2 regions of the Novosphingobium sp. NPDC080210 genome follow, and region 1 is predicted to be linked to the other one. Evidence: riboswitches for the same ligand, from Rfam matches in the RefSeq annotation. Region 1 holds a riboswitch; the other holds the start of a gene.
The links. A riboswitch is a leader RNA that binds a small molecule or an ion and turns the genes downstream of it on or off. The one in region 1 is predicted to bind cobalamin.
Positions count from the first base shown of each region.

Region 2: linked by a shared signal. The riboswitch ahead of ACQKOE_RS05200 (TonB-dependent receptor plug domain-containing protein) and the one ahead of ACQKOE_RS14420 (TonB-dependent receptor) in region 1 are both predicted to bind cobalamin.

Region 1 is NZ_JBNNWL010000006.1:29,891-40,365, reverse strand. Features, by position in the region: gene ACQKOE_RS14455 (TonB-dependent receptor) at 1-1,333, shown strand, start outside; gene ACQKOE_RS14450 (PepSY-associated TM helix domain-containing protein) at 1,355-2,398, shown strand; gene ACQKOE_RS14445 (PRC-barrel domain-containing protein) at 2,538-3,392, opposite strand; gene ACQKOE_RS14440 (S8 family serine peptidase) at 3,508-4,743, opposite strand; gene ACQKOE_RS14435 (RNA polymerase sigma factor) at 4,782-5,309, shown strand; gene ACQKOE_RS14430 (anti-sigma factor) at 5,306-5,998, shown strand; gene ACQKOE_RS14425 (DUF1153 domain-containing protein) at 6,289-6,567, shown strand; cobalamin riboswitch at 6,995-7,226, shown strand; gene ACQKOE_RS14420 (TonB-dependent receptor) at 7,395-9,431, shown strand; gene ACQKOE_RS14415 (HoxN/HupN/NixA family nickel/cobalt transporter) at 9,510-10,475, shown strand, end outside.
Region 2 is NZ_JBNNWL010000001.1:1,059,631-1,081,285, reverse strand. Features, by position in the region: gene sucD (succinate--CoA ligase subunit alpha) at 1-722, opposite strand, end outside; gene mdh (malate dehydrogenase) at 746-1,708, opposite strand; gene ACQKOE_RS05205 (hypothetical protein) at 2,024-2,329, opposite strand; cobalamin riboswitch at 2,482-2,681, shown strand; gene ACQKOE_RS05200 (TonB-dependent receptor plug domain-containing protein) at 2,779-4,650, shown strand; gene ACQKOE_RS05195 (ABC transporter substrate-binding protein) at 4,644-5,585, shown strand; gene ACQKOE_RS05190 (FecCD family ABC transporter permease) at 5,600-6,541, shown strand; gene ACQKOE_RS05185 (ABC transporter ATP-binding protein) at 6,538-7,275, shown strand; gene ACQKOE_RS05180 (16S rRNA (uracil(1498)-N(3))-methyltransferase) at 7,272-8,021, opposite strand; gene ACQKOE_RS05175 (hypothetical protein) at 8,072-9,820, opposite strand; gene ACQKOE_RS05170 (hypothetical protein) at 9,979-11,751, opposite strand; gene ubiA (4-hydroxybenzoate octaprenyltransferase) at 11,836-12,783, shown strand; gene ACQKOE_RS05160 (COG3650 family protein) at 12,776-13,195, shown strand; gene ACQKOE_RS05155 (SOS response-associated peptidase) at 13,197-13,826, shown strand; gene soxR (redox-sensitive transcriptional activator SoxR) at 13,943-14,383, shown strand; gene ACQKOE_RS05145 (chromosome segregation SMC family protein) at 14,390-17,815, opposite strand; gene ACQKOE_RS05140 (thioredoxin domain-containing protein) at 17,848-18,600, opposite strand; gene ACQKOE_RS05135 (DsbA family protein) at 18,701-19,414, opposite strand; gene ACQKOE_RS05130 (thioredoxin domain-containing protein) at 19,416-20,099, opposite strand; gene ACQKOE_RS05125 (DUF721 domain-containing protein) at 20,104-20,643, opposite strand; gene ACQKOE_RS05120 (A/G-specific adenine glycosylase) at 20,673-21,655, shown strand, end outside.

The DNA.
Region 1 (10,475 bases):
CTATCGCACGGTCCTGGGCAACATTGCGGCCGGAATTCCGGCTACTTCGGAAAAAGGCACACCTGACGGCGACCCGACCTTCAACGAGGCGGTAAATCTGGCACTCACCTACACGAACGACTCGCTGCTCAGTGGGAAACTCACGCTCCAGGGCTTCTACTACGATTTTTATGCGCTCTACGGGGGTGACAGGTTTCCCTCGTTCCAGGATTCAAACATTGCGCCCGTTGGCACATTGTTTGATCAATCCGCGCTCAGTTCGGAGAAATACGGCGCAAAGCTGACATGGGCGAAGCAGGACGCCATCTGGAAAGGCCTCCAGATCGTTGCCGGAGCAGACTATCTACGCGACAAAAGCTTCCAGGAACTGGCCCAGACCGGTCGCCTGTGGGTGCCGAAACTCATCTACAAGGGCTGGGCGCCGTTTGTGCAGATCGAGCAGAAGCTCGCAGCTGATGTGGTGCGATTGTCCGGTGGTGCCCGCTGGGAGCATGCCACGCTCGACGTTCCGGACTTCACGACTATTGCCAGTGCCAATCGAACCTTCGTTAAAGGTGGGAGCCCGCAATTCGACAAACTACTTCTGAATGGCGGCGCGGTCGTGGAGCCACTGAAGGGATTCACGGTCTTCGGCTCCTACGCTCAGGGCTTCACCATGCCGGACGCCGGGCTGATCCTGCGGGCAGTCAACACGCCTGGCCGGACCGTTGAGGAACTGGTCGATCTCAAACCGGTGATCGCGAACAAATTCGAACTTGGAACTGGCTGGCGGCGCGGCGGTCTCGATCTCACCGCAAGCTATTTCTGGTCGAACTCCGATCTTGGCTCGCGCATCCAGGTGATCGGCGGTGCCGGGGTTGTGCAGCGTGAGCGGACCGAGATCCAGGGCTTCGAGGTCGCCGCAAACTATCGCTTTCCAACCCGACACCGCGTCGGCGTCGCGCTCGCGGTGCTGGAAGGGCGCTATGACAGCAACGCGGACGGCAAGGTGGACCGCGATCTCGATGGCCGCAATATCGCTCCGAACCGCCTCAACGCCTTTGTCGAAGGCCCGATCAGCGAACGGCTTAGCGGACGGGTCCAGGTGTCGCATCTGTTCGACCGTGAGTTCGACGGCGGGCTGCCCCAGTTCAATTTTGACGGATACACACTTGTCGATGCGTCGGTGAGCTACGACGCCAAGCAGGCTGGACGGTTTACGTTGGCCGTCAGCAACCTGTTTGACGAGCAATACATCACGTATTTCTCGCAGACGGCGACCTTCGTTACGAACAAGGACTTTGTTTCAGGGCGCGGCCGTGCCTTCACCCTGCGCTGGCAGGCCTCGTTCTGATCGTCGGGCGCAGATTGACAGATGCGCACGATTGAATTGCTGCACCGCTGGGGCGGAGGCCTGCTCGGGCTGATCCTGGCGGTGCTCGGCCTGACGGGGGCAATCCTTGTCTATAAGGAGACCTGGATTGCGCTGCCGCACGTCGACGATGCGAGAGTGGTAGATCCTGCCGCCCTCGGGCAACTCACGGCACGCCTGCTGAAAGACGCAAGCGGCGGCGAGAGCCTGATCTATGCCAACGATCGTTTCGGCCTGGTCCAGTTTCGCTCGGGCAATGGCGGATTCTACGCGGCGCAAAGCGGTGAAATCGTCGAGCGCTGGTCCAGTCAGTGGGAAAGGCCGGAGTTGTGGCTGTTCGATCTGCACCATTATCTTTTGGCAGGCGAGACCGGGAAATTTCTGGCCGGAATAGCTGGTTTGGCGGCAATTGTATTCGTGGTCACGGGAGTGATCCTGTGGTGGCGAACCCGCCGGACCTTCCGCCTGCGACTTTGGCCGAAACGCCTGAGCCAGCCTGCAGTTCGCATGCATCACCGCGATCTCGGCATCGTGACGGCTCCGATCCTGTTTCTGGCCGCGCTCACAGGGGTCATGCTGATCTTTCGGCCTGTTGCACACGTCGTTCTTGCACCGATGGGATCGACGGCAACCCTGGATGAAGAACTCCAATCCCCAGTTTTCAAGAGCGCACCCTTGGCATCCCATCCTGACTGGCCCGCGATCGTCGAGCGCGCTCATCGCACATTCCCAGACGCAGCCATCCGTATCGTCGCACTGCCGCGAAAAGCCGGTGAGCCGATCACAGTTCGGATGAAGCGGGGCGAGGAGTGGTTGCCCAACGGCAGGACAATGGTGTGGTTCGACGCCGGAAGCGGCCTCATCCTCGGATCCCGAGACGCCGGGGCCCTTTCGCCGGTCACTCAGGCTTTTAACGCGATCTATCCGTTGCACGCAGCCAAAGTGGGCGGCTTTGCTTACCGGTTCCTGTTGTGCATCGCGGGGATTGCCATGGCCATGCTTGGCTCCCTGGCGGTCTGGAGCTTCTGGATGCCGCGGCGATCCTGAACATCTGCCGTTTGACCATCAGGGTAGATGGCCCACCGCGGGCACTCTGGACAGTACGGACAGCCATGACAAACACGGCCCCCCGAAGGGAGCCGTGCATGACTATCCCACGTTGAAGCTGCTCTTCACTAAGACCGGTTTATTCCGTAGCTGCCTCGTCCTGCTGTCGGGCGACCTGTTTGATCTGACCTTCACCCATGGCCGAGACCACGGCATTTCCGCTGCCGGTGAAATTCGCGGCTGGAAGGATCGCCTTCTCGCCATCGACCTTGACCAGCAGCGAGCGCACTTCCCCGCGTCCATCGGTAATCACCTCGCGGACCTTCCCGATCTTTTCGCCATCCGGCGTCAGGACGGGCATCCCCTTGCTGACTGAAAAGGCGCCATTGGCCGACGAGGCGAGGGTGCCTGCGAGCGCCAGCGAATTTGCGCCCTGCGATCCTGCCGCACTGCCCGCGCCGTTTGCGGAGCCAGCCGCCGATCCGGCAGCTGAACCAGTAAGGCCGACGGTGCCGCCAATCAGCGTCCCGGCAGTGGAAGCACCGCCGCCAGCTGCACTGCTCGCGGACCCGGCTGCACTCTGAGCGGTCGAACGCACCGCATCGGTGCCGATCAACTGCGCATCGGCATTGCCCGATGCCGAACCGGAGCCATTGGCTGAACCATCGGCGCCGATCATTCGCGTCGGGGTGGAGACAGTCTGCGCCAGGCTTCCCGTGAGCGAGCCGTCAGCATTGCCGTCTGCATGAACCTTACCGTTCTTGCGATCGACCGACTTGTTGGCGGTGGCGCTGCCGGAACCGCGCAGGGTCCCGCTGGTCGCGCTATTGACGCTCCCCATCGGGTCTACCGAGCCGATACCGCCAATCGTACCACCCAGGGTTCCGCTGACATTGCCCCCAAGGCCGCCGCCAAGCCCGCCAAGGATCTGGGCCTGGGCTGCCGGAGCGGCAAGAACGAGCATGGCTGTCGAAGCTGCCAGGAAGATACGCATCACAATTTCCTTTCGTCGATTTCGTGAAAACGCCGCCGTGGCGCTTCCTGAAAATGACAACGGATGCGGTTTCGGGTTTAATCCATCCCGGCACGGAAAATCTTCAGGGGCAGGTTCATCGGGTCCTACGGCAGATCACGCAGAGCAGTCCGCGGCCATAGATCTCATCGGGTCCGCGCTTGCCGAGGTCGATCGCCTCGCGGTCCAGCCGCGCGGCAACAGGGCCACCAAGGACCAGGGCCGCGCGCGAGGCAACGAAAGGCACCGCGAACGACGTGCCGCGCACCCTCACCCAGCGCCCCGCAGCATTGGCCCCGAGCATATCCGCGCCCGGCGCGGCATAATCAAGATGCAGAGCACACCCGGCCTCGATCATCGCGCGGTTGCGGCCATCAACCCCGGTGACCGCGATAACTCCGGGATAGGACGCCGGATAGGCGGCGGGGGCCGCTGGCCCATCATTGCCTACCGGCGCGACGATCACCGCACCGCGCCGCTGGGCTGCGGTTATAGCCCGCGCAAGGACCGGATTGGCCGGGCCGACCAGGCTCATCGAAACGACACGGATATCGCGTCCGATGAGCCAGTCGAGCGCACGGGCGATGGCCAGCGAATTGCCGCCTGCCGGATCGTTGCCATAGACATCGGCCACCAGAACCCGCCGCACGCCCGCATGGGCCAGCAGCGATGCAACGGCGGCGCCATGGTCGCTCACCATTGGAGCGCCCCGGGCAAAGCCGCGCGTCTCGGCCACTGTGGCGCTGCGGCCTGCACCGCCATCAATGATGCCCACTGGGGTCTCGATCGGAGGCATGGAAGCCGGGCTTGCCTTGCCGGGCCTGGCCGCAGGCGATACCGCGCCGCCCTGGAAATTGAGCGTGTCTGCGGAAATGGTCACGCCGGGGAGCAGTCCTGCGAGCCTGTCCTGCGCGCGTGCCAGCTTCATGCTGGACGGGATCCGGAAGCGCACGACCCTCATGCCAAGTTCGGCCAACACCTCGGTCGACAACACCGTAAACCCGGCTATACGCGCCTTTTCGAGCGCATCGGCATCCGGATCGAGCAACAGCAGCTCATCCTTCCGGGCGAGATCGCCAGCACTGTCGCGTTCCATGCTATCGGGATTGCGGCGCAGCAACCGGGCGAGACGCTCAACCCGAGCATCAGCCAAAGACCGCGCCGAGGCGCTGATATTGTGCAATGTCGGGGCAACCGCGCCAATCGTCCGGTCAACAGTCTGCAGGGTCTCGTCCACTGTTCCCACCACGGGCGGCAGGCCAAGCTGCGCCGGCGCCGGGACAGCGCCTACAGCCAGGATCAGGGCGAAAAGAGCGGACCGTTTCAATTTCACTCCTTTGTGCAATAATTGCATCGGCAGGGATTAAACGGATGAACTCGTCCGTTCCATCCATAGGAAAGGCACAGACCCTGGCAGACCCCTTCGCAGACGGTATCCTTGCACTCTTGCCGCGACTGCGCCGGTTCGCCGCCGGGTTGGCGCGCGGGTCCGGCGAAGCTGACGACCTGTGCCAGATTACAATCGAGCGCGCCCTGCGCAACCGCGACAAGTGGCAGGCAGGAACACGGCTCGACAGCTGGATGTACCGGATGATGCGCAATATCTGGATTGATGAGGTTCGCGCCGGCAACCGCCGGAGCGAAACCTTCGTGGACGAGGAAGCCGGCCTGACCGTCGGCGCCTCGGGCGGGCAGGAGGAACGCGCGGCGCTGGGCGATGTGGACCGCGCGCTGGCGCTTTTGCCCGATGAACAGCGCGAGGCGGTGCTACTCGTGATGGTCGAGGGCTGGTCCTACAAGGAAGCGGCCGAAATCGCTGGCTGTCCGGTCGGCACGCTCAATTCGCGGCTAGTTCGTGGGCGCGATGCGCTTCTGGTCCTGCTGGGAGAAACGGCATGATCCCGACACCGGAACAGATCGCCGCCTATGCCGATGGCCAGCTTGACGATGTCGAGCGGGCGGACGTCGAAGCAGCGATTGCCGCCGACCCCGCGCTGGCCCGCCAAGTGGCCGCGCATCGCGCCTTGCGCCAGAAGCTCGACGCGCATTTCGCGCCGATCGGACAGGCCCCCGTGCCGGACCATCTCGCGGCACTGTTCAGGCCCCAGCCGGCAGCAGTGATCGATCTCGATGCCAAGCGGGCGCAACGCCGCACCCTTCCGCGCTGGACCTGGTTTGCTGGACCGGCCCTTGCGGCATCGCTGGCTCTCGTCGTCACCTTGACGACGCACAATGACCCACTGCCGGGCTATGCGGACGAGCAACTGGCAAGCGCGCTCGACAGCCAGCTCGTGGCCGAGCGACCAGCGGACGCTCCGACAAGGGTCCTGCTGAGCTTCCGCGATGCAGCGGGGTCATACTGCCGCGCTTTTGCCAGCCATTCGGGCACCGGAATTGCCTGCCGCGACAAAACCGGCTGGAAATTGCGCGCTGGCGCTGTAGGCGCGCCGCGAAGCGAGAGCGAATATCGTCAGGCCGGCAGCGAAGCCGAGATCATGCAGGCTGCACAGAACCTCGCGGTGGGCTCTGCGCTTGATGACGAGGCCGAGCGGGCGGCCCGCAATGATGGATGGCGCCCGACCAGATAACATGGTCGCGGCGACATGACGTCTGCAGCCCTATGGCTTCAATTGGAGCTGTAGCCCCGTAATCCTTCTGTCGTCAGGTGGCGTCAGCGGCTAGGGCGTTTTCCGTTCGAGCTGACGCGAATGGCAAGCGACGATCAAACGCCGCGTGGACTTGGTCGCATTTTCCAATCCAGAATGATCCCAAAATGCCCTAAACCCGACATTAACCCCACCGTGTCACAGTGCTCAGGTAAAAGCTTGTTATACGAGAAGGCGTCGCCAGCCTACTAAGCCTGACGGTCGACATTGTAATGATTGAAAATCAGAATTTTCGTCCTGCAGTGGCCATCGGGCCGCTTGGAGAGCCACTGACGCTGGATTCCCTGCCGCCGGCCGATACACGGCGCTGGGTCGTCCGGCGCAAGGCCGAAGTGGTCGCGGCCGTCAACGGCGGCTTGCTAACCGTCGATGAGGCCTGCGAACATTATAATCTCACCCTTGAAGAGTTTGCCGCTTGGCAGCGCGCCGTCGACCGCTCGGGCATGCCCGGACTTCGCATCACGAGGCTGCAATACTACCGCGAACTATAAGAGCGTCAGCAAAAATATTGACTGGCAATAGCGACCCCCGACTTGATCAAGTTGGCAGAGGCTGTCACCTCAGCGCATACACTACAACGAAGCACGATCGCATAGCGCCATCGGGAACAAACCGCCGATGTCACTCATATGCTGGCGTCAGCGGCACATGTCCCGCTCGGATGCCGGGACGCTGGACAAATTGCCCGCAACAGAGGCAGCTCATTAAGGCTCAACTCCGCCGCGCGAGAAAGGCAAAAGGGGCGCAATCATTCGCCAATCCGCGTCGCGATTTAGCGCAAGCGCTGTGATAGGGTGGTGCCACATGCACCGCTTTTGAGGATTTACCCGTCCTAGCTACAACAGAAAAAGTGCGGCCAGCGTCAGTTGCTTTTTATCGTGAACCCGATAAGTTCGCGACTGCCCAATGGAGCAATTCATGGGCAATGATCGCGCCGGTGCCTCGAAAGGGGCTTAATCGGGAATGCAGTGCGGGAGGTTGTCTCCCAAATCTGCGGCTGTCCCTGCAACTGTAAGCGGATAGTGCGATACACTTCGCCTCCTTGAAGAGGCAGCCACTGGGCCGGACGCTAAATCCTGCGAGGTCTGGGAAGGCGTGTATCAAACAATGACCCGCAAGCCAGGAGACCTGCCGGCGCTCGGTCGCTCTTGCCTGGTCCAGGGGATGGCTAAGGCACGGTGAACTCCGTCTGAGCGACGAACGAGCGGCTGGGGCCGTATTGGAACGCATGCTGCGCCATTGGCGTTGGGCCGGCGCGCGTCCCGACCGTTCGTGAACGGCAAGCCCCCGCCCGTCGCAAGACGCCGGAGACTTTGTTGTGATCAGAACCGTTCTTTCCAAATGCGCGTTCGCCGCGCTTCTCGTAGCCACCCTTGCCCATGCCGAAACCGCCGATGCAACGGCGAATACCGATGCGCGCGAGGAACGCTCCGCCAGCGATATTGTCGTTTTCGGTCATAGCGAAGTGACGATCGGCACGGCCCATGCAGCCAGCGAAGGCAGCGTGACCGGTGCCGACCTGCTGGCGCGGCCCCGCTTGCGTGTGGCCGAATTCCTCGAAGCGGTTCCGGGCATGGTCGCAGCCCAGCATTCGGGCAGCGGCAAGGCAAACCAGTATTTCCTGCGCGGTTTCAATCTCGATCACGGGTCCGATTTCACCACTTATATCGATGGCGTGCAGATGAACTTTCGCACGCACGGCCACGGGCAGGGCTATCTGGATCTTAACGGGCTGATTCCGGAGATCGTGGCGCGGGAGGATTTCCGCAAAGGCCCCTATCGCGCGGATGGCGGCGATCTCGCCCTGGCTGGCGCTGCCTATATGGGCACTGTGGACCGTTACGACCGGCCCTGGGCCTTGCTTGAGGGCGGAAGCTTTGGCTGGAGACGACTGGCCGCCGGTGGAACGCACAGCGCGCCCGGCGGCGGCGACTTGACGCTTGCCGGCCAGATCCGCACCTATGACGGCCCCTGGCAGGAGCCTGAACGGCTGCGCCATTACGCCGGCTTTGCCAAATACCGCGCGCCGGCAGCGGCAGGCGCCATCGAAGCATCGCTCCACGCCTACCGCGCGACCTGGCATCCGACCGAGCAAATTCCCGAGCGCATCGTCGGCACGGCCCTGTGCGCCGATGCGTTCTGTTCTCCCGAACCTTCGGCGCGGGGCGAAACCTTGCGCCTGATCGGCAATATCCTGGTCAAGCAGCCGACATGGCACGCCAATGCCTATGCCCAGTTCTACGACTGGAGCATGTTCTCCAATCCGACCTACGCCAATCCGGATGGCACCAGCGCGCAGATCCGGCAATTCGACCGTCGCTGGGTGACCGGGCTGACCGCGAAGAAGCAATGGGACATGGGGCCCGCCCTGACCGGATCGGTCGGGATGGAGCACCGCTATGACGCCATCGGCAATGTGGGCGTCGATCACACGAGCAACCGGGCCTTTCTCGCCTCGCTGGGGCATTACCGCGTCAAGGAACTGTCCCTTGCGCTTTACGGCGAGGCTATCTGGAAGCCTGTGCCCGGCCTGCGCATGACGGCCGGCCTGCGGGGCGATTATTACGCCTATTTCGTGCGCGCGCGCGATGCCGTCGCGGGCGCGCTAGGCCAGGGCAAGGGGTCAGCCACCCTTCTTTCGCCCAAGGCATCGATTTCCTATGAAATCAGGCCGCACCTGGAAGTCTACGCCAATTTGGGGCGCGGCTTTCATTCGAACGATGTCCGGGGCGCGGTCAATGTCGATACGCCGGTCCCCGTGCTCGTGCGCGGCACCGGCAAGGAACTGGGCGCGCGCATGCAAAGGGCCGGCGCGACCCTGACGGCCACCTATTGGTGGCTGGATGTCGACAGCGAACTGCGCTTCATCGGGGATTCCAACGCGGTCGAGCCATCAGGGGCCAGCAAGCGCCACGGTTATGAAGTGGTCGTCTCGTGGCAACCGCTCCCATGGCTCGTTCTGGATGGGAGCTACACCGCCAGCCATGCGCGCTATGACAATGGCGATCGCATCCCCAATGCCTTTGAAAGCGCGGCTTCTGCGGGCGCATCGCTGGTTAGCGGGCCCTGGTCGACCAGCCTTCGGCTGCGCCATCTCGGGCCATCGCCCCTGGTCGAGGACAACAGCGTCAGGGACCGGGGCAGCACGATCGCCAATGGCAGGGCCGCATGGAAAGGCCAGCGGATCGAGATCTACGCAGAAGTGCTCAACCTCTTCGACAGCCGGGACAAGGACATCGCCTATTTCTACGAATCCTACATCCCGGCCCACGACCTGGCCGGCCCTGTCGAAGGACGGCTGAGCCGCGTGGTGGAACCCCGCACCACGCGAATAGGGGCCAAGGTGACCTTCTAGCCGCAAGCCGCCCGCACCGCGCGACACCGGATTTGTCGCCCCCGCTCTCCTGCCGTCCCTTTCGTTACAGAGAAAATCATGCCTCTTCTCGCACGCATTTCATCCTTGTCGCTGCGCCGTCGGATCGGCCTGCTCTTCACGGCCCTGATCGCGGCGAACATCGCCGTCTGGATCTGGGCGTTCAGCCTGTTCCACGCACAACCCCTGATGCTGGGCACCGCCGTGCTCGCCTGGGGCCTTGGGCTTCGCCACGCGGTCGATGCCGATCATATCGCGGCCATAGACAATGTGACCCGCAAGCTTATGCAGGAGGGCCAGCGCCCCATCGGCGTCGGCTTCTGGTTTGCAATCGGCCATTCCGGGATCATCGCCATCGCCTCCATTGCCATCGCGCTGACGACCAACGCCCTGTCCAAATTCGATGCGTTCAAGGACGTGGGCGGCATGATCGCCACCACGGTTTCCGCCCTGTTCCTGTTCACCATCGCGGGCATGAACCTTGTCGTTCTGCGTTCGGTCTGGAAAACTTTCGTCCATGTGCGCGCGGGCGGGCGTTATGTGGAAGACGACTTGAACCTGCTGTCGGGATCGCGCGGCCCGCTGTCGCGGCTGTTCGGGCCGATGTTCCGGCTGGTCGGCAAGAGCTGGCACATGGCTCCGCTGGGGTTTCTGTTCGGGCTGGGCTTCGATACGGCAACCGAAGTGGCCATTCTGGGCATGTCCGCCAGCCAGGCCGCCAACGGGCTTTCGATCGGCACGATCCTGGTCCTCCCAGCCCTGTTTGCAGCAGGCATGGCCCTTGTCGATACGGCAGACGGCGTCATCATGCTCGGGGCTTACGAATGGGCTTTCGTGAAGCCGATCCGCAAACTCTATTACAACATCACCATCACCCTGATTTCGGCGCTGGTGGCGATCATCATCGGCGGGATCGAGACCCTGGCCCTGATTGGCGACAAGCTGGGCCTGACGGGCTGGCCGTGGAGCGTGGCCGCTGAACTGGGGGACAATTTCAACAATCTCGGCTTCGGCATCATCGCCCTG
Region 2 (21,655 bases), on a different contig from region 1:
CGGCCGGCGATGAAGCCAACCATCGGCTTCTTGCGACCGCGCTTGGCTTCGTCCTTGAGGAACTGGGCGGCTTCTTCTTCGGCGCTGCCGCCGATTTCACCGATCATGATGATCGACTTGGTTTCATCGTCGGCCAGGAACAGTTCCAGCACGTCGATGAAATTGGTGCCGTTGACCGGGTCGCCGCCGATGCCGACAGCCGTGGTCTGACCCAGGCCGATGTTGGTGGTCTGGAACACGGCTTCATAGGTCAGGGTGCCCGAACGCGACACGACGCCGACGCTGCCCTTCTTGAAGATCGAACCCGGCATGATGCCGATCTTGCACTCGTTCGGGGTTAGGACGCCGGGGCAGTTCGGGCCGATCAGGCGGCTCTTGCTGCCTTGCAGGGCGCGCTTGACGCGAACCATGTCGAGCACCGGAATGCCTTCGGTGATGCAGACGATCAGTTCGATCTGGGCGTCGATGGCTTCCAGGATGGCGTCAGCCGCACCCGGAGGCGGAACGTAGATGCACGAAGCAGTCGCGCCAGTGGCGGCCTTGGCTTCGGCAACGGTGTCGAACTGGGGCAGGCCGATGTGGTCGGTGCCGCCCTTGCCCGGGGTGACGCCGGCCACCATCTGGGTGCCATAGTCCAGCGCCTGCTGGGTGTGGAAGGTGCCGGTGGCACCGGTCATCCCTTGCGTGATGACCTTGGTGTTCTTGTTGATCAGGATCGACATATCAAATCTCCCGGGGAATGGGTTCAGGCCAGGCTCGGCTCGATGCCCTTGCAGGCGACCAGCAGTTCCTTGACCGCGTCAACCGAGACCTGGAAGTTCTGCTTGGCTTCGGCGTCGAGGTTGATTTCGATGACTTCTTCCGCGCCGTTCGCGCCGATCACCACCGGCACGCCGACATAGAGGCCGTCGAGGCCGTACTTGCCGTCAACATGGACCGCGCAGGGCAGGATGCGCTTCTGGTCGCCCAGATAGGCTTCGGCCATGGCGATGGCGCTGGTAGCCGGGGCGTAATAGGCCGAACCGGTCTTGAGCAGGCCGACGATCTCGCCGCCGCCCGAACGGGTGCGGGCCACGATTTCGTCCAGGCGTTCCTTGCTCGACTTGCCCATCTTGACCAGGTCCGTGACGGGAATGCCGCTGACGGTCGAGTATTCGAGGACCGGAACCATGGTGTCGCCGTGGCCGCCCAGCACGAAGGCGTTCACGTCCTTCACCGAAACGCCGAATTCCCAGGCGAGGAAAGTGGCGAAGCGGGCCGAGTCCAGCACGCCGGCCATGCCGACCACCTTGTTGTGGGGCAGGCCGGAGAATTCGCGCAGCGCCCAGACCATCGCGTCGAGCGGGTTGGTGATGCAGATCACGAAAGCGTCGGGCGCATACTTCTTCAGGCCTTCGCCGACCGACTTCATCACGCCCAGGTTGATGCCCAGCAGGTCGTCGCGGCTCATGCCCGGCTTGCGCGGCACGCCGGCGGTGACGATCACCACGTCGGCGCCGGCGATGTCGGCGTAATCGTTGGTGCCCTTGATATTGGCGTCAAAGCCTTCGATCGGGCCGCACTGCGCCAGGTCCAGCGCCTTGCCCTGGGGCATGCCTTCGGCAATGTCGAACAGGACGATGTCGCCCAGTTCCTTCTTGGCAGCGAGGTGTGCAAGGGTGCCGCCGATCATGCCGGCGCCGATGAGCGCAATCTTCTTGCGAGCCATAGTGCGAATTCGTCCTTCCCTGATTGCGGGATCGCGGCTGGCACACGAACGACCTATCCCATCCCGCAGGGTGCAGGCGTCCGGCTAATGGGACTCGCCCTAGGCCCCCCATCTGGCGATTGCAAGGCGATAAAAGGTCGTACGACCAACTATTTTGTGATAATAGTTCGCAATTGCAAGAAGCTCTTAAGGCGCAGTTGCCGTAGCGTAGGTTTCCCGCCTTATCTGTCTGTTGGGTTGAGGTGCAGGCCCTCGCGGGGTTCCGTCCTGCTGGCTTCAAGCACGAGGTCCGTACTCTGGACTGCGCTTACCCGCCTAGCCGCGCCGCGCCAGGTTCAGCGCCAGGGCCGCGCCCATGCGGTGATCGAGCGCGCGGCAGATTTCTTGCCAATGGAGCGCGGCCTGACGGTCGCCCCGGTAATGCGCGGCGCGGGCGCGGTGGCGCGCGTCGGTTGCGGCGCTGAGGCCCATGCGGGCGAAATGCTCCAGCGCGGCGCGCAGCGTGGCGGCGTGGAATTCGCCTTCCGCCGTGTCGTTCGCCACCGTCATGCGGGCAAGGAGACTGCGCCCCCGGACCAAGGGCGTGGTGGCGGAGCGGGCGGCGGCAAAGCGGAAGGACATCGCGGCAATTCTCTAAGCGGGGGGACTTGGGCAGGCCTTTTAGCAACCGCCGCCTAAGCCTTCGTATGGGTCCATGGTTGCCAGGCGTTTACCATACCCGGCGGCCCGGTAATTTGATCCAGGTCGTTGCGCAGCGACATCTATCGGCTTAAGGGTCGCCTCACATCACGGGTTGCCCGGGAAACCGGGCCTAAGAGGGAAGGGGGTTCAAATCCCCCGCTGCCCCCGCAACTGTGACTGGGGAGCGATGCGTCCCACATGCCACTGGCGTCCTTGGCAACAAGGCACCGGGAAGGCGGACGCAAAGCATCGATCCGGGAGCCAGGAGACCTGCCCATGATGGTCGTTCCGCAGCCGGGCGGGGTGTACCGGGATGCAGCGTTGACCTGGGCCATCTGGCGCGGGTGCTCCGCCATGAACGGCGTTCGTTCATTGGTGGAGTTATTGTAATGAAAAGCTTGAAATATCTGTGTCTGGCCAGTGCTGCATCGCTGGCTGCCCCCGCCTGTGCGCAAGAGGCAGAGGCCCAGCCTGAGGCGGGCGACACGGCAGAAATCGTGGTGGTTGCCACCGGCTTTGCCCAGCCGCGCGACACGACCGGCCAGGCGATCACCATCGTGACGGCGGCAGACCTTGAGCGGCAGCAGGCGGTCAACCTGACCGACGCTCTGCGGACCCTGCCCGGGGCCAGCATTGCCCAGCGCGGTCCGGTCGGCGGGCAGACCAGCCTGTTCCTGCGCGGCGGCAACAGTTCGCAGACCCTGGTCCTGATCGACGGGGTGCGGATCAACGATCCTTCCAGCCCCAATGCGGCGGTCGACTTTGGCAGCCTGCTGGCGGGCAATGCGCAGCGGATCGAAGTGCTGCGCGGGCCGAACTCGGTGGTCTGGGGCAGCCAGGCCATGGGCGGCGTGGTCAATATCGAAACCGCCCTTCCGACCAGCGACCTGGAAGCGCGCGGCGCGCTGGAATATGGCTTTGCCGATACGGTCCTGGGCCGCGCCAACCTGTCGGGCGGCAGCGGACCCGTGCAGGCCAGCCTGGGCGGGACCTTCTACCGGACCGACGGGATTTCCGCCCTGGCCGGAGGCACCGAAAAGGACGGCAGCCGCACCTGGGCGCTCAATGGCCGGATCAAGGCCGAGCTGGTGCCGGACGTCTCGATTGACCTGCGCGGCTATTACAATGACAGCCGGGTCGATTTCGATTCCGCCTACAGCGGCGGGGCGGAATCGCTGGCTGTCGCCAACAACCGCCAGTTCGCGGGCTATGCGGGGCTGAACTTCGCCCTGGCCCAGGGCAAGTGGCAGAACCGCCTAGCCTACACCCGCACCGACATTCGCCGCCGGGGCACCGATCCGGTGGTCTATAGCTATAACAATTACGTCGTAAGCGGTACGATCGACCGGTTCGAATACCGCAGTTCCTATGACCTGGCCGCCTTGGCCACGCTGGGTTTCGGGCTGGAGCACGAAAGCACGGCTTCGAGCACCTCCTATGAGGGCGATCCGGCGCAATTGCAGGATACGGACGTGACCGGCGGCTATGTCCAGCTCAGCCTGCGCCCGGTTCAGGGCGTGACCCTGTCCGGCGGGGTGCGGCATGACGATTACAGCACCTATGGCGGGCATACCACGTTTGGCGGCAACCTGGCCTGGTCGCTGAACGGCGGGGCGACCGTCCTGCGTGCGACCTATGCCGAGGGCTTCCGGGCCCCGACCCTGACCGAGGGCCAGCCGCCCTATGGCAATACCGAACTGAAGCCCGAAACGGCCCGCAATGTCGACCTGGGGATTGAACAGTCCCTGCTGGACAACCGGGTGCGGCTGGGGCTGACCTGGTTCAACCGCCGCTCCACGGACCTGATCGTCTACTCCTTCAGCGCAGGCCGTTCCGAAAATATCGGGCGAGTCGATGCCGAAGGGCTGGAATTCGCAATGCGGATCGAGCCGACCGACCGGCTGCGGGTAGAGGCCAATTACACCCTGACCGATGCGTTCAACCGCTCTGGCAGCTTCACTGGCAAGCGGCTGCAATTGCGCCCGCAGCACAGCGGCAGCTTTTCGGTCGACTGGGCCACGCCGCTGGGCCTGAACCTTGGCGCGACCGCGCTGCTGATCGGGGACAGCTTTGACGATCAGGCCAACCTGGTTCCGCTGGACGGCTATGCCCTTGTCACCCTGCGGGCATCCTTGCCCATCGGCGACAAGCTGGAGCTATACGGGCGGGTCGAGAACCTGACCGATGCGCAGTACGAAACCGTGGCCGGCTATGGCACCTATGGCCGCGCGGCCTATGCCGGGGTTCGCGTGAAGTGGTAAGACGGCTGGCCCCGCTCCTGCTGCTGGCCGTGGCAGCCTGCACTGTCGCTCCGGCGCGCGAAGCGGGGCCGCCGACCCAGCGGCCCACCGTGGTCAGCCTGAACCCTTGCACCGACGCGATCCTGGCCGAAGTGGCCGATCCGCAGCAGATCCTGGCCATTTCCAGCTATAGCCATGATGCCGAAGCCAGTTCGATGGACCTGGCCACGGCGCGGCGGTTCAAGGCCGTTTCCGGCTCAGTCGAGGAAGTGCTGGCACTGCGGCCCGACCTGGTGGTGGGCAGTACGTTCACGCCGCTCGCCTCGGTCCAGGCCATGGCGCGGCTGGGCTTGCGGTTCGAGCCATTCGGCATGGCGGCAACCGTGGCCGAGAGCGAGGCGCAGGTCCGTCAACTCGCCGCCCTGGCCGGCCATCCCGAGCGCGGCGAGCGGCTGGTCCGGCGGATCGAGGCAGCGCTTGCCGCGAACCGCTCCACCGGCGGCGCAGCGATTCCGGCGCTGGTCTGGCAATCGGGCGGGATCGTTCCGGGTGACGGGACCTTGATTGCCGACCTGCTGCGCCGCACCGGCTTTGCCAATGCGGCTGCCGCGCGCGGCCTGGGCCAGGCGGACGTCCTGCCGCTGGAGCAAGTCCTGGCCGATCCCCCGCGCCTGATCTTTGCCGCCAGTCATGCGGCAGGGAACGAGGATCGGATGCTCGCCCATCCCGCCCTGGCAGGCCTGAAGCAGACGCGGCGCGAAACGCTTGATCCGGCGCTGCTGTGGTGCGGCGGCCCCACCATTATCCGTGCGGCGGAGCGGCTAGGGGAGGTGCGGCGCTCGTTCGCGGCTTCGACAAGCTCAGCCGGAGCGGGTGGAGAAAAGGCATTGCTGCCACAAACCCCGCTCAGCCTGAGCCTGTCGAAGGCGGCCGCCCGCACGGAGCGTCCGAAGTGAGCCGCCTCAACGCCATGCTGCTCGGCGCCTTGCTGGTAGCCGTGCCGCTGTCGCTTCTGGCCGGAAGAGTCTGGCTCGACCCGTTCTCCGATCTTCCCGCCAATGCATTGGTAATATTCGCGGACCTGCGCCTGCCGCGCGCGATCCTGGCCGTGACGCTGGGGGCGGGGCTAGGTGCGGCGGGTGCGGCGATGCAGGGCTATCTGCGCAATCCGCTGGCCGACCCGGGCCTGTTCGGGATTGCCCCCGGCGCGGCGCTGGGCGCGGTCCTGACCTTCTGGACCGGCTGGGCGGCGACCGCCTGGGCCTTGCCCGCCTTTGCCCTGGTCGGAGCCGGAGCGGCCATGGCACTACTGGGCTTGATCGCGGGGCGAACCGGGTCGGTCATGCTGTTCACCCTGGCCGGTATGATGATCGCCAGCCTGGCGGGAGCGCTGATGAGCCTGGCGATCAGCCTGGCCCCCACGCCCTTTGCGATGAGCGAGATCGTCACCTGGCTGATGGGCGCGCTGGCCGACCGGTCGTGGCGCGAAGTGATGTTCGCTGTCCCGCTGACCCTGGCCGGGATCGGCTTTCTGATGCTGGCGGGCAAGTCGCTGGATGCCCTATCGCTGGGCGAGGCGGCAGCGCGGTCGCTGGGCGTCGATCCGGGGCGCTTGCAATGGCTGATGATCGCGGGCGTTGGCCTGACGGTCGGCGCCGGGGTCGCCGCCGCCGGAATCATCGGCTTTGTCGGCCTGATCGTCCCGCACTTGCTACGCCGCTATACTGACCGCCGCCCCTCCAGCCTGATCCTGCCTTCCGCCCTGGCCGGGGCGCTGCTGCTGCTGCTGGCCGACAGCCTGTGCCGGGTGCTGCCGCTGGCCAGCGAATTGCGGCTGGGCATTGCCTTGTCGCTGCTGGGCGCGCCGTTCTTCCTCGCGCTGTTGCTGCGAATGCGGAAGGGACTGGCATGATGCTCGCCGCGCAAGACCTCATGCTGGATCGCCGGTTGAACGGTGTTTCCGTGGCCCTGCAAGCCGGGCAAGTCACCGCGATCTGCGGCCCGAATGGCGCTGGGAAATCCAGCTTGCTGGCCTGCTTGGCCGGACTGCTGACCCCGCAAGCGGGCGCGGTCAACCTGGAGGGGGCCGCGCTGTCATCGCTTGCCCCGCGCGAACGGGCGCGGGTGCTTGGCTATCTGCCGCAACAGGGCGAGGTGGCTTGGGACCTTTCCGTCTACACGCTGGTTTCGCTGGGCCGCCTGCCGTGGAATGCAGGAGCTGCGGCGGACCGCGCTGCGGTGGACGCCGCGTTGGCCGTGCTCGATCTGGAGGGACTGCGCCAGCGCCCACTTTCCAGCCTTTCCGGGGGCGAGCAGGCGCGCGTTTTGTTGGCCCGGGTGCTGGCAGGAGAGCCGCGCTGGATTCTGGCCGACGAACCGCTCGCCAACCTCGATCTCGCCCACCAGCTTGGCCTGCTTGGCCAGTTCAGAGCCCTTGCCGCGCAGGGCGTAGGGGTTTGCCTTGTCCTCCACGATCTCGCGCAAGCGATGAACCATGCGGACCGCGTGATCGTGCTGGATAGTGGCATGGTGGCCGCAGACGGTCCGCCGCACGAAGCGCTGACCGAAGCACTGATCGAACAGGTGTGGAAAGTGCCCGTGCGCTGGCTGGGCGAACCGGGGCAGCGCGCTCTGGTCGCCGGTTAGTCCTGCCAGTCCCCGACCGTCCCCATCCATAGCGCGGTCCCCGCAATCGCGGCGGTTTCCCCGCGCAGGATACGGGGGCCGAGCGTGATGGCGTGGGCTTGCGGCAGCGCGCGGATCGCGGCGCGCTCCGCCTCGTCAAAGCCGCCTTCCGGGCCGGTCAGGATCGCGGCGGGACCGCGATGGGCCGCGAACTGCGCGGCCGTACTGTCTCCACCGTTTTCGTCCGCGAAGAACAGGTGCCGTGCCGCGTCCCACTCTTTCAGCAAGACATCCAGCTTGACCGGAGCGGCTATGCTGGGGAGCGCCGTGCGGGCGCATTGCTCTGCCGCTTCGACCAGGACCGCGCGGGCGCGTTCCAGGTTGAGCTTGTCCGCCACGCAGCGGCGGGTCAGCACGGGCTGGATGTGGCGCACGCCCAGTTCGCAGGCCTTTTCCAGCACCAGGTCGAACCGGTCCTTTTTCAGCAGGGCGGCGCAAAGGGTGAAGTCCGGCACCTGCTCGCGCGAACGTAGCAAGGCCTCGCACGTGACAACGACATCGCGCTTGCCCGCCTCGGTCACGCGGGCGGCCCATTCGCCGGTTACGTCGTCGCACAGGATCACGACGTCGCCCGGCGCGACGCGCATCACCCGCGCCAGGTAATGCGCCTGCGGTCCGTCCAGCGCGACGACCGCATCTTGCGACAGCGCAGTTTCAACAAACAGGCGCGGGGCGCTTTTCGGGGGCCAGGCGGGAGTTGCGGGCATGGCCGCTCCATAGCCGCGGACGGACCGATTGGCACCCCTTTCCGGCAGGATCAGTTCACGACCACGCCATAGGTAACGGTGAACGAGGGCAGGTTGGGCGCCGTGCCAGTGGCAAAGGTGCCGCTGGGCCTGACCCGGACGTTGGTGATCGCCGCATCGGTCTGCTGCGCATTGGGCGTCGGCACATAGGTCCAGGTCGAGCCGGAATTGCTGGAAAACTCGAGGCTGTCGGTCGTGCTGGAAAAGCCAACCCACGAATAGGTCAGGCCGGATGCGGTCGAACCTTGGGTAAATTGGACCGGACCGCTGCCCGCAGGACCCATGTCGCCCAGAAAAAACCGCGTATTGGCCGGGATTGGCAAGGTGAGCGTGGTGGAATTGGCGTCGGGACTGCCGGTGCCGGTGTTGGTGGCCACGGCTGACACTTTGAGAAGCGCACCGGGGGTCGCCTTCGGGTTGCTCACCGTGATACCATTGGTAGCGACCATGCTTGCCACCGACAGGGTGAGGGTGGGGTTGCCTGTCGTGGCGACCGGAAGGCCCAGCGCGTAATAGCCGCTTTGCGGGCTGCCGGCGGTGAAGGAGACTGATCCGCTGCCGTTGTAGGTTGCCGTGGAAAGCACGGTGAACGTGCCGGTCGTGCCCGTCCGGTAAAGCAGCGCCATGGCCGCGCCGTTCGCCGCAGTCAGGCCTAGCTGCGACAGATTAAACGCCATGTTGACATTCCCCGCGCCGCCGCCGGTGCGCGTCATGTACCAGATGCGCTGCGAACGGGTGGCATAGCCTGCCGGGGCATCGGTAGTGGTCGAGCCAGTCGCCGGATTTTTCGCGTCGACCCCTGCCAGAAGATATCGACCGTTGCCCAGGAAGGTAAGGTTCGAGAGAGTGAGTCCTACCGAAGTGCCAACTGCTACCGAACCGTCCGTTTCCTGGCCGATTCCGCCCACGTAATAGCGAAAGCCGCTGGTAACGGTGTAGCGCTTTGCAGCGCCGACTCCGCCTGGATTGCCATGCTTTGCTGCCAGGTATGACAACAGGATGTTGCGTTCGGCGGTGTTGACGCGTCTGGCGTAGACGATCATTTCATAAATTCCGCCATCGTAGAACTGCGTCATGGGCGAGGCGATGTTTTCAAAGCTGCCCAGCAGCAGGCGGTGATCCGCGCCCTGGGTGTAAGTGCCCGCGTTGTTTGCAGTGGCGAGGGAAATGCCGTCCGCAGTGAAGGCCTGCGATGAGCCAGCCACTGCGGAAAACTCCATCACGAAGGGCCGGTTCGTCGTCATGCTGTTGGCTGAAAAGCCGGTTGTCAGCTGACCATTTGGGGTGCCGTGGTTGAAATAGACCAGATCGTCGGCGCGGGGAACCGCGATGCCGATGCGGTTGGCGTCCGGTCCGGTCTTGGCACCATGGGCAAAGATCCAGCTGTCTTTTATCGAGCGGCTGCTGGCCACAAGGAAGACATTGCTTGCTGTAACCGTGCTGCCACTCCCGAAAATACCCGTCGGAACTTCCAGTACGTTGTTGGTGCCGTTAAAGGATACGGCAGAGGTTCCGGCCTGCGGATAGCCGCGCGATATGGCGCCAAAGCTGACGGCATCCCCGGCGTGAAAGCCATTGCCACTCTTGTCTTTCCATGATGTGACAAATGCACCGAAAGCAGGGCCGCTGCCTCCGGCATTGCCGGTGTCCGTGCCGTAAATGTCATGCGCATCCAGCCACAGGCGCAGGCCGCCGGGAATGTCGCGCGGCGCATCGGCCCAGGCCGGGACGCCGAGGGCCAGCGTGCCGCAAGCCGTCATAATTCCGGGAACAATGCGGCTGATGCAGGCTTTCATGCTGATTTTGTTATAAAAAGATCACCTAACATCCTGCATCAGGCTTGATCCGTATGAACCCGGGGTTAGGACTTTACCGAAGGTGCGATCCCGGGAAGCGCCGTGCGTGCGCATTGGGCGCGTCATTGCACGATGACGTCATAGCCCAGGCTGAATGACGGGTTGTTCGGTGCGGTGCCGGTGCCGAATGTCCCGCTCGGCTTGATGCGGAAGGCGGTGATGGCCGGGTCGGTCAGGTTTGGCGTCGTCACGGGCGTATAGGTCCAGGTCGTGCCTGCATCGTTGGAAAAGTCCAGGCTGTCGGTCGTGTTTGCCAGTCCGCCAAAACTGTAGGAAAGCCCGGACGGTGTCGTGCCCTGGGTAAACTGCACCGGACCGCTGCCCGTGCCACCCAGGTCGCCCAGGTAAAGGCGGCTGTTCGCCGGAACCGGAATGACCACCGACGTTGCGTTGTTGTCCGCGCTGCCGGTGCCGCTGTTGATCACGACCACGTTTATCCTGATCCGGGAACCCGGGATCGCCTTGAAATTGCTGCTGTTCACACTGTCGCTGGTGACGGCGCTGCTCAGTGTCGTGACGATGTTGGGCGATGGCGTTCCCGGTGTGCCAAGCACGTAGTAACCGGTTTGAGGGCTGGTGGCGGTAAAGCTGACTGTGCCTGATCCGCTGTAGGTTGCCGTTGCCAGCGACGTGAAAGTGCCGGTGGTGCCGCTGCGATATCCCAGCGCCAGGGTGCTGCCCGTGCTGGCCGTGATCCCCAGCTGCACCAGATTGAACGCCAGCGTGACATTGCCCGTGCTGGTCCCGCTTTGCTGCAAGTACCAGATCCGCTGGGATCGGGCGCCTGAACCGGCCGGCGCATCGGCCGCAACCGTGCCGGTGGCGGGCGCCAGCGAACTGACCCCGGCCAGCAGGTAACGGCCATTGCCGAGGAAAGTCCCGTTGGAGATGGTCAGGCCGGCGGAAGTGCCGACTGTGACGGAACCATCGCTCTCCTGGCCGATCCCGCCCACGAAATAGTTGAAGCCCGCGCTGCTGGCATATTTTGACGCGGTCCCCGCGCCGCCGGGATTGCCGTGCTTGGCCGCCAGATAGGATTGCAGGATATTGCGCTCCGCCACTTTCAGCACGCGCGTGTAGATAAGCATTTCGCCGATCACCCCGTCGTGGTGCCGCCGATAGTCGTTCTCGCCGCTGCCGAGTTCGAAGTAATGGTTTGCAGCGGGTGAATAGGTTGCCGTCGTCGTACTGGATCCCAGCGTCGCGCCATCGCGGATGATCGCACCGCCTCCGGTGCCGGAACGCAGCCCATAGAGATACATCCGGCCCAGCACCGGGCTGGTGCCTGCCCAGTTGACCGTGACTCGCCCGCCGGTCGTATTGCCCTGGTCCCAATAGATGTTGCCATCGTTCCACGGCAGGCTGAGCATGTAGCGGTTCGAAGGCGAATAGCCCTTTGGCCCGCCACCGAACAGGACCGGCAAGGCGGCAATGCTTCGCGTCGAGGCAACGAGCAGGACTTCACTGGCGGTGACCGAATTGGTGCCGAAGATGTTGCCGGAAATTTCCAGCACATCGCTGGTGCCGTTGAACGAGACGCCCGTATTGGCGGAATAGGTCGGGTAGGTCCGTGGATTGGCTCCATAGCTGGCCGCATCGCCTGCGGTATAGCCGTTGGCGCTTTTGTCTTTCCAGCTTGAAACCTGCGCGCCGCCCGCCGGATTTGTTCCGCCGCCATTGCTGGTGGTATCGGTAGCGTTGACGTCCATCCCGTCGAGCCACAATCGCAGGTTTGTCGCGATGTCCCTGGGCGCATCGGCCCCTGCGCTGCTGGCAGCGCACAACAGGGCGGTCAAAACAAGTCCGCCCAGACTTCGCTGGACAAGCCGATCCATGGACAACAACTAGGTTGCAGGCGATTAACGCTCCTTTGGCCTTGCACTAGGGGTGTAGGCATAGTGGGGCGGGAAAGTGACCGGATGACGATTGGCCCGCGCTCGGCTAAAGCGCTTGCCATGACCGGCGGCACCACCCAGATCGTCCCTGACACCGAACATCGCGGCCTGATGGCGCAATTGCCCCAGCCGCTGCGCGACTATGCGCAGCTCGCGCGGCTCGACCGGCCGATTGGCTGGTGGCTGCTGTTCTGGCCCTGTGCCTGGGGACTGCTGCTGGCTGGCGGGGCGGGGCAGTGGGGCCTGCTTGCCTGGATGCTGCTCGGCTCCATCGCGATGCGCGGGGCGGGCTGCGTTTACAACGATATCGTCGATGCCGACATTGACCGGCAGGTGGCCCGCACGGCGCTGCGTCCGGTGGCCAGTGGCCGCGTCAGCAAGCGGGCGGCCTGGGCCTGGCTCATCCTGCTGTGCCTGGTCGGGCTGGTGGTCCTGCTGCAATTGCGGTGGCAGGCGCAGCTGGTCGCGCTGGGCAGCATTGCCCTGGTTGCCGCCTATCCTTTCATGAAGCGGATCACCGGATTCCCGCAGGCCTGGCTAGGGATCGTGTTCACCTGGGGCGCTCCGGTCGGCTGGGTGGCGCTGCGCAGCGACCGGCTCGACGTGCTGGCGGCGCTCTATGCCGGGGCGATCCTCTGGTGCATCGGCTATGACACGATCTATGCCTGCCAGGACCGCGAGGACGATGCCCTGGTCGGCATCGGCTCCAGCGCGCTGACCCTGGGTAGCCACGTCCAGAGCGGGGTTGCGGCCTTCTATGCCGGAGCCGTCGCCTTGTGGGGACTGGCCGTGTGGTTGCTGCGACCGGACTGGATTGCGCTGCTTGCGCTCCTGCCCGCCGCGCTCCACCTTGGCTGGCAGGTGCTGACCCTGAAGGATAGCGATGGCGACAATGCGCTTGCCCGGTTCCGTTCCAACCGCATGGCCGGGTTGCTGGTTGCGCTTGCCTGCTGGGTGGTCGGCAATGCGTAGCGCTTGCCTGGCGCTGACGCTGGGCCTGGCGGCTTGCGGGCAGCAGCCGGACATTGCTCCAACCCAAAGCGCCGCGGCAGAGGCCAAGCCTATGGCGACCGGCTCTCCTGAACCGACCATGCCGGAAAAGTCGTTCCAGGTGCTCGGCACCGAACCGTTCTGGGCGGTCGAAGTCCTGCCCGGGCAATTGCGCTATTCAGATCCTGAAAACATCGCCGGAACGACATTCGCCGCTACTGAGTCCAGTGAAGGAACCGGAGTGCGCTATTCCGGCACGATGAGCGGCCAGCAAATCAGCCTGATGGTCCAGCCAGGTACGTGCAGCGACGGCATGTCGGACACGGTCTATCCATGGACGGCAGTGCTGACCAAGGACGGCCGCCGGCTCCAGGGCTGCGCGCGGAAGCGGTAGGATGTGCAATCTCTATCGCATGACCAAGGGCACGCAGGAAGTCGCCCGGATGTTCGCGGTAGAGCCGGACCTTTCCGCCAATTACGGGGCAGAGGTCTATCCCGGCTATCCGGGGCTGGTGATCGCCGAAGGACGCGCGCGGGCCATGACCTGGGGCTTCCCGCTGGTGATGAAAGGCAGGCAGGGCCAGCCATTGAAGCCCAAGCCCGTCACCAACGCGCGCGAGGACAAGCTGACCACCCCGTTCTGGCGCGACAGCTTCATCCAGCGGCGCTGCCTTGTCCCGATCAGCCAGTGGGCCGAGGCCGAGGGCGAGAAGGGCCGGATGACCCGCACCTGGAATGGTCTGCCCGATCACGATGTCTTCGCCGTGGCGGGCCTGTGGCGGCGCAGCGTGGAATGGGGCGACGTCTATACCGTGGTCATGGTCGATGGGCATCCGCAGATGGCAGAAGTACACGACCGGATGCCCCTGATCCTCAGCCACGCCGCACAGCGATACTGGCTGGAAGGTACGCCGGAGGATGCTCTGGCATTGTGCCAGACCTGGGAAGACCCGATCACGGTGGAGCAGACCACCGAACGCTGGGCCGGCGGCGGGTGCGAGCCGGAGCAGCCGATGTTGTTTTAAATCAGCTGCTTGCACTTTTTACTTGGCAAAGCACTCCAAATCGGATCAACCTCAAGTCGACTTTAGATCGCGTAACGCCTAGGTTTTTTCCAGCTGCGACGAGAGGACGGGCAGAGATGGATCGCAATGACCTTTTGCCGATTGGGGAGCTGGCGCGGCGCACCGGACTGGCCGTATCCGCGATCCGCTTTTACGAAGACCAGGGTCTGATCCGGGCCTTGCGGACAAGCGGAAACCAGCGCCGCTTTTTGCGCAGCGACATTCGCCGGTTGAGCTTCATCCTCATCGCGCAAAGATTGGGGTTGGGCTTGGTCGAGATCGAGGCTGAGCTTTCCAAACTGCCGCAGGGCCGAACGCCCAGCCTGGCGGACTGGCAGAAGATCAGCCGCTCGATGCGCGTCGCCATCGATGCCAAGATCCAACTGCTGACCAAGGCGCGTGCCAAGCTTGAGGAATGTATCGGCTGCGGTTGCCTCAGCCTTGAACGCTGCCGCATGAACAACCGCGACGATCGCGCCGGGGTTGGCGGGACCGGGCCGCGCTTTGTGCTGGAGTGACGGCGCTTACTCCGCCGCCAGCAGGTGCTCCGCTGCTTCCAGGTCGACGCTGACGAGGCGCGACACGCCGCGTTCCACCATGGTCACGCCGAACAGGCGGTGCATCCGGCTCATGGTCACTGCGTTGTGAGTGACGATCAGGTAGCGGGTGTCGGTCTCGCCCACCATCGCTTCCAGCAGGTCGCAGAAGCGTTCGATATTGGCATCGTCCAGCGGCGCATCAACTTCGTCCAGCACGCAGATCGGCGCAGGGTTGGTCAGGAACAGGGCAAAGATCAACGCGACGGCGGTCAGCGCCTGTTCCCCGCCTGACAGCAGGGTGTGCGATTGCAGGCGCTTGCCCGGCGGCTGGGCATAAATCTCAAGTCCAGCCTCCAGCGGGTCGTCGCTGTCCACCAGGGCAAGGTGCGCGTGCCCGCCTTCGAACAGCTTGGTGAACAGGCGCTGGAAGTGGGTGTTGACCGCTTCGAATGCGGCGCGGAGCCGTTCGCGGCCTTCGCGGTTGAGATTGCCGATCGAGCCGCGCAGGCGGTGGACGGCTTCGACCAGTTCGGCCTGTTCGGCCACGCTCGCGCCGTGCCGCGCTTCGATCTCGGCCAGTTCGTCCGCTGCGACCAGGTTCACCGGGCCGATCCGTTCGCGTTCGGCAACCAGCTTGTCATGCTCCGCGCTTTCCTGCGGGGCGGGGCCGACTTCGGCGGACTGGAATTCAAACCGTTCGGGCAAGAGCGGCGGCGGGCACTGGAAGCGCTCGCCCGAGATTCCTGCCATTTCGGCGCGGCGGCCCTCTTCGTTCTCCGCGCGAGCCACAGCGCCGGCGCGGGCTTCCCGGGCAGAGGCCAAGGCTTCGTTGGCACTGTTGAACTCGGCGTCGATCCGCCGCGCGGCATCGCCCAGTTCGTTGACCTTGGCTTCAGCGGCGGCCAGCTCGGCGGAAAGCCGGGTGCGGATTTCGTCTCCGGCCTCGATCTCGCGCATCAGGCTGGGCGGCTTGGCCGCGACGACTGCGCGCTCTTCGGCGATTTCCTCGAACCGCCGGGTCATCGAGGCGAGACGGCTGGCGGCATCGCCGGCACGGGCCTGCCACGACTTGATGTCAGAGCGCTGGGTGTTGCAGCGTTCCCGCGCGACGGCCAGGGCCTGATCGTGCGAGGCCAGCGCGGCAGTGGCCGCTTGCAAGCCCTGCCGTGCCGCATCGTGGCGGGACTGCGCCGCTGCCAGTTGCGCGCGGCCGGTTTCCGGATCGGGCAATTGCCCGCGCCGGTCCTCTGCCGCCTGGCATTCGGTTTCGGCCAGCGCGCGTTGCTGGGCCAGATCGGTTGCGCTGGCGGCAAGTTCGGCACGGCGCGCTTCGATCCGGGCCCTGGCCGCTTCGGCCTGGTCCACGGCGCGCAGGGCGGCGCGCTCCGCATCGGCAGCGGCGGCAATGGCGCGTTCGGCGGCGACGAGGGCAAGCTGCAATTCGGACAGTTCGGTGCCGACCGCCTGGGCCTTCGCCTCGGCCTCTTCCACCGCGCCGCGCAGCGCGGGCAGTTCCCCTTCCAGAGCGGTCAGGCGGTTTTCCGCCTCCAGCCGCGCCGCTTCCGCCGCGCCTTCGCCCTTGGCGACAAAGCCATCCCAGCGGCGAATGCGGCCACTGCGCGTCACCAGCCATTCGCCGGGACCCAATGCGCGGCCATCGTCGGTGTCACTGACATGGACCAGCGCCAGCCGCGGCTTCAGTTCGTCCGGGCACTGGGTGACATGGGCCAGCAGACTGTCCGGTACCGGACTGGGCGCGGCGGCTCCGGTCCAGAACCGCCCATCGGCATCGGCGGGAGCCGCGCCCAGCGGGGCCTTGGCATCCCGGCCCAGCACGGCGGCGAGGGCGCGCTCGTAACCCGGCGCGGCGCGGACCGCATCGAGCGCGGTGCGGCCATGCTTGCCCTGCGCCTGCTTGGCGCGGGCATCGCGGTCGCGCACCAGCGCTTGCCATTCGCGCTCTACCCCCGCCAGCTCCGCCTTGGCCGAGGCCAATGCCGATGAGGTTTCGTCGCGCGCGGCCTGTAGCTCTGCCTTGCGTTCCTGCTGGCCTTCCAGCGCGGCGCGCGCCTTGGCTAGCGTCAGGCTTGCGGCCTGGCGCGCTTTCTCAGCATCCGTCAGCGCGGCGCGTGGATCGCCTTCGCGGTTGAGGCTTTCGGCCAGTTCCTCCTGCCGCCGCACCTCCGCTTCGATCCGAGCCAGCCGTTGGCGGGCCTGCGATAGTTCCGCATCGGCAACGCGCCACTCCGCCTCAACCCCGGCCTGATCGGCAGTCGCCTTGGCCAAAGCCAATTCCGCCTGACGCAGATTGCGGTCTGCATTGTCCAGCGCGGCGGCGACGAGCGGGCGGCGCTGTTCATCGGCGGCCAGCCGTTCCTCGCCCTCCGCGAGTTCGCGCTCCAGCCGGGCGAGGGCTGCTGCGGCGTCCTTGGTCAGGCGGTCGGCATCGCCGCGGTCCTCTTCCAGACGCTGTTGTTGGCGCTCCAAATCTTTCAGGCGCTCTTCTGCTGCTTCCAGCTGGCTGGTCAGGGCGGCCATGCGGTGGCCGTGGGCGCTGGCATCGTCGCGCCGGTCAGCCAGTTCGTCGCGCGCCATGGTCAGGGCCTGGGCAGAGGCGTGCTGCGCCTCCTGCGCCGCTTTCATCGCCTCTTGCGCGGCAGCAACGCGGGCTTCGGCTGCCTGAGCCTCGGCGCGGGCGGCCTCGGCTGCGGCGGCGGCATCGCGCCAGCGGGCAAAGACCAGCCGCGCTTCGGCCAGCTTGATCCGGTCGGACAGCCCGCGATAGCGCTCGGCCGCACGGGCCTGGCGGCGCAGCGAGCCGATCTGGCTGTCGAGCTGGCCCATCAGGTCTTCCAGCCGGGCGAGGTTGGCCTCGGTCGCGCGCAGCTTCTGTTCGGCATCCTTGCGGCGGACGTGGAGTCCGGCGATCCCCGCCGCTTCTTCCAGCATCATTCGCCGTTCGGCGGGCTTGGCGGCAATCACGGCGGCGATCTTGCCCTGACTAACCAGCGCGGGGGAGTGCGCACCGGTGGCTGCGTCGGCAAAGACCAGCGCCACGTCCTTGGCCCGCACGTCGCGGCCATTGACGCGGTAGGCGCTGCCTGCCCCGCGTTCGATGCGGCGGACAATTTCCAGTTCGCTGTCGTTGTCGCCCGCGTCGGCCAGCAGGACCACTTCGGCAAAGTCGCGCGGCGGGCGCTGCGCGGTTCCGGCGAAGATCACATCCTCCATCCCGCCGCCGCGCATCGACTTGGCCGAGCTTTCGCCCATGACCCAGCGGATCGCTTCCAGCAGGTTGGACTTGCCGCAGCCGTTGGGGCCGACGACGCCGGTCAGGCCCGGCTCGATGCGCAGTTCAGCCGGCTCGACAAAGCTCTTGAAGCCAGAGAGCTTGAGCCGCTTGATCCGCATCGGGCCGGTCCGGTTGCCCCCCTAGCCCGCGGTCAGCGCGCGCCGGCGTTTTGCAGCGCGGTCTTGACCAAGGGCCAGGTGTTGCCTTCGATCTTCGTGCCATTGACGAAGAAGGTCGGAGTGCCGGTGATGTTCAGTTCGGTCGCGGCCTTGTTGGTCGCATTGGCCAGGGCCGTCGCCTTGTTCACGTCGGCCGTGCAAGCCTGTCCCTGGGCCTGCGAAATGCCGCGGCTGGCAAAGAACTGGTCCATGCCGCCCGCCTTGGCAATCGCGGTAAAACGCTGGGCCGGGGGCAAAGCCGCGGCCTGCTGGAACTGTGCCTCGTTGCCCTTCAGCGTTTCGAACATCGTCTTCTGATAGGCCCAGAACTGGTCGGCCAAGGCCACCACGGCTTCCGGTGAACCGCAGGTGGCCAGCAGGGTGGCCGGAATATCCAGCGCGTTCAGCATGAAGAAGCGCAGTTCATAGCTGACCTTGCCGCTGGTCACGAAATCGCCCAGCAGTTCCTTTGATGCGGTTTCGGAAAATTCGGCGCAGTGCGAGCAGCTGAGCGCGCCATATTCCATCAGCTTGACCGGGGCATTGGGATTGCCGACGCGGTAGCCACCCTCTGGCGTCACTTCGACCACTTCGGTCCAGGTCTTGCCTGCGGGCGGCGCGACGGCTGCAGCCGCTTCGCCCTTGGGCGTGTCGGCGGCGGGAGCTTCGGCTTCTTTCTTGCAGGCAGCCAGGGCCAGCGGAGCAATGGCCAGAGTGATGAGCAGACGGGTACGCTTGGCGATCATGGCTGTTCGGTTCCTTGGAATGCGATTCGGAAAGCTAACGCGGATTGGTCAGGGGAAGAAGTGGCGCTTTTTGCGGGCCATTCCTTCTCCACAGCAGAATTTAACGAATGGCGGCTGTCAGCAGGGGCTGGAGCACCTTCCACTCGTGGGCTTCCTGCAATTTGCCGTTGATCATGAAACTGGGCGTTCCATTGACGCCGCCCTCCATCGCCTGGTTGGTCTGGTTGGCAAGCTTGTCCGCCAAGGTGCGGTCTGCCAGGCACTGGTCGAGCTGCGCCGGGGTATAACCGCGCGCGGTCATCAGCGAATAAAGCCCCATGTCCTGCGCAACGGCTTTCATTTTCGCGCCGAAGTCTTCCGTGGCCCAACGTTGCTGGGCACCTTCCGGCGGAGCCTTCAGCCAATTGGCCTGAGCTTCCATGATGGCGTGATGGTTGCCCAGGAACTTGCTGTCCGACCCGCACAGCGCCAGCAGAGAGGCTGAAACGTCGATGATGTTGCGGAAGAAGGGGCGCACTTCGATGGCCACCTTGCCCTGGCGCACCGGACCGCTGAGCAGCGGAACCTTGCTGTCATGCGCATAGTGGGCGCAGTGCGGGCAGGTATAGCTCATGAATTCGACCAGCCGGACCTTCGCCGCCGGATTGCCGATCACGTGATTTCCGGCCGGGCTGCGGCTCAGCTTCTTGTCCCAGGACAGCGCTGCGACTGCCGGCTTTGCGGCAGTGGCGGGCTTGGCCGTCAGCGGCGCGGCGACGAAGAGGGCCGTGGCGGTAACCGTGCTCAGAATGGTGGCGGCAAGAAGCTTGGTCATGTCAGTTCAGGCTTTCGTCCAGTTGCGGGCGCAATGTCGCCCAATCGCGGGTGTTCCTTAGCAGCTTGCCACCGATCGAAAAACCGGGAGTTCGTCTCACTCCCGCAGCAATCGCGGCGGATGATGCAGCCTTCAGGCGCGCGGCAAGGACACTGTCGGCAAGGCAGCGGTCAAGCGTCTGCCGGTCATAGCCCCGGCTCATCATCACGTCATAAAGCTTCAGGTCGGCTGCAATTGCGCGGCCACGCGCGGCAAGATCGGGCTGGTTCCAGCGCTGGCGCTGTGCCGCCGTGGCGTGCGGGACCAGCTCCATCCACCGCGCCTGGCTGCGCAGCAAGGCATTGTGGTTGAGCGGGAAGCGGGCCGGATCGCCGCAACTGGCGAGCATGGCCGTGGCCAGGTCGATGGGCGTTTCGGTGAGCAGGCGCACTTCCACTGCGGCGCGGCCCGATGGCAGGTAGGCCAGGCCCAGTACCCCCTCGGACTGGACGTTGTAAGCCGCGCAGTCGCGGCAGGTGTAGTTGGCATATTCGATCAGCCGGACGGAGGCATCCGGGTTGCCGATCAAGTGCCCGCCTTCCGGCGTGAGCGACACGGCGCGGTACCAGCCGCCGGGCGGCGGCGCTGCGGCAGTCAGCAGCAGGGCGGTCAGCGCCATTGCCCCGGTTCGCAGTGCCTGCTTCAAATGCTTATTCCCCTTCTTCGCCGCCCAGGTTACGGGCCAGCGACTCCAGCACCTGACGCAGTTCCGCATCGCCGATGTCGCGCAGGGAATCCCCCAGTTCCACCGGGATCGGACGCAGCGAGGGCGGAGCCGTCGCGGGTCTTACACCAGCAGGCGGCTTAACCTCACCTTGCCGAAGCTTGACCCGCGCCACCGCCTTGTAACCGAAGAAACGGTTTACCCGTTCGATGATTTCGGGCGTCACGTGGCTGATGAAGGGCGCATGGGCCGGGACGACGACCAGGTCTAGGATGCCGTCGGTCTTTTCGCCGGGGGGAAAGCGGATCGCTTCGGGCATGCAGACGCGGGCATGGCGCTCGCCCACGATCTCGGCCCAGCGGGTGACGACGCTCGATTGGATAAAGCCGAACTTGCGAAAGGCGGTGCGGCCGATTTCGGGCATCAGTTCGCCAATCGGGCGGGTGCCCTGGCCGCGTGGCCGTTCATAGCGGCGCGGCTGTGCCCCTTTGGGCTTCTTGCCCGGCTTGTCACCATCCCGTTCCATTGCGCTCTCGCCAATGCCATAGGCCGCGCATGGAAGCCACTGCCAAACACTTGCTGGAATGGTACGACGCCAATGCCCGCGTCCTGCCCTGGCGCGCACCGCCGGGAGCGCCGCCGCCCGATCCCTACCGGGTCTGGCTGTCCGAAGTGATGCTGCAACAGACCACGGTCGCCGCTGTCGGGCCATACTTCGCGAAGTTCCTGGCCCTGTGGCCGACGGTGCACGATCTGGCTGCGGCAGAGGATGCCGAGGTCATGAGCGCCTGGGCCGGGCTGGGCTACTATGCCCGCGCCCGCAACCTGCTGGCCTGCGCCCGGGCCGTCGCCGCGCGGGACGGGGTGTTTCCCGATACCGAGGAAGGCCTGCGCGAACTGCCGGGGGTGGGTGCCTATACCGCTGCCGCCGTTGCCGCGATTGCCTTTGACCGCCGCGCCGCCGTGGTCGACGCCAATGTCGAGCGGGTCGTGTCGCGGCTCCATGCCATTGCCACGCCGCTGCCCCAGGCCAAGGCAGAGATCCGCGCGCGAACGGAGCAACTGACCCCGGACGACCGCCCCGGCGATTTTGCTCAGGCCATGATGGACCTTGGCGCAACGGTCTGCACCGTGCGCGCCCCGCGCTGCCTGCTCTGCCCGCTCAGCTCCGATTGTGCCGGGCGGCGGCTGGGGCCGGAGCAGTTCCCGGTGAAGGCACCCAAGCGGGCCAAGCCGCAGCGGCGCGGGCAGGCTTTCTGGATCGAGCACGATGGTGCTGTCTGGCTGGTGCGACGCACGGACAAGGGAATGCTGGGCGGAATGCGCGCCTTGCCGGACAATGGCTGGTCAGCGCGGAGTGACGGGGAGGGGGCACCGCCATTGGCTGGCCCATGGCAGGATCTGGGCACGGTCCGCCATTCCTTCACCCACTTCGATCTCGATTTGCAATTGATGCTTTATTCGGGGGCCGATTGGGCTAGGCTGGAGCAACAACCGGGCGAATGGTGGCCTGCCGCACAGCTTGACCGTGCCGGCCT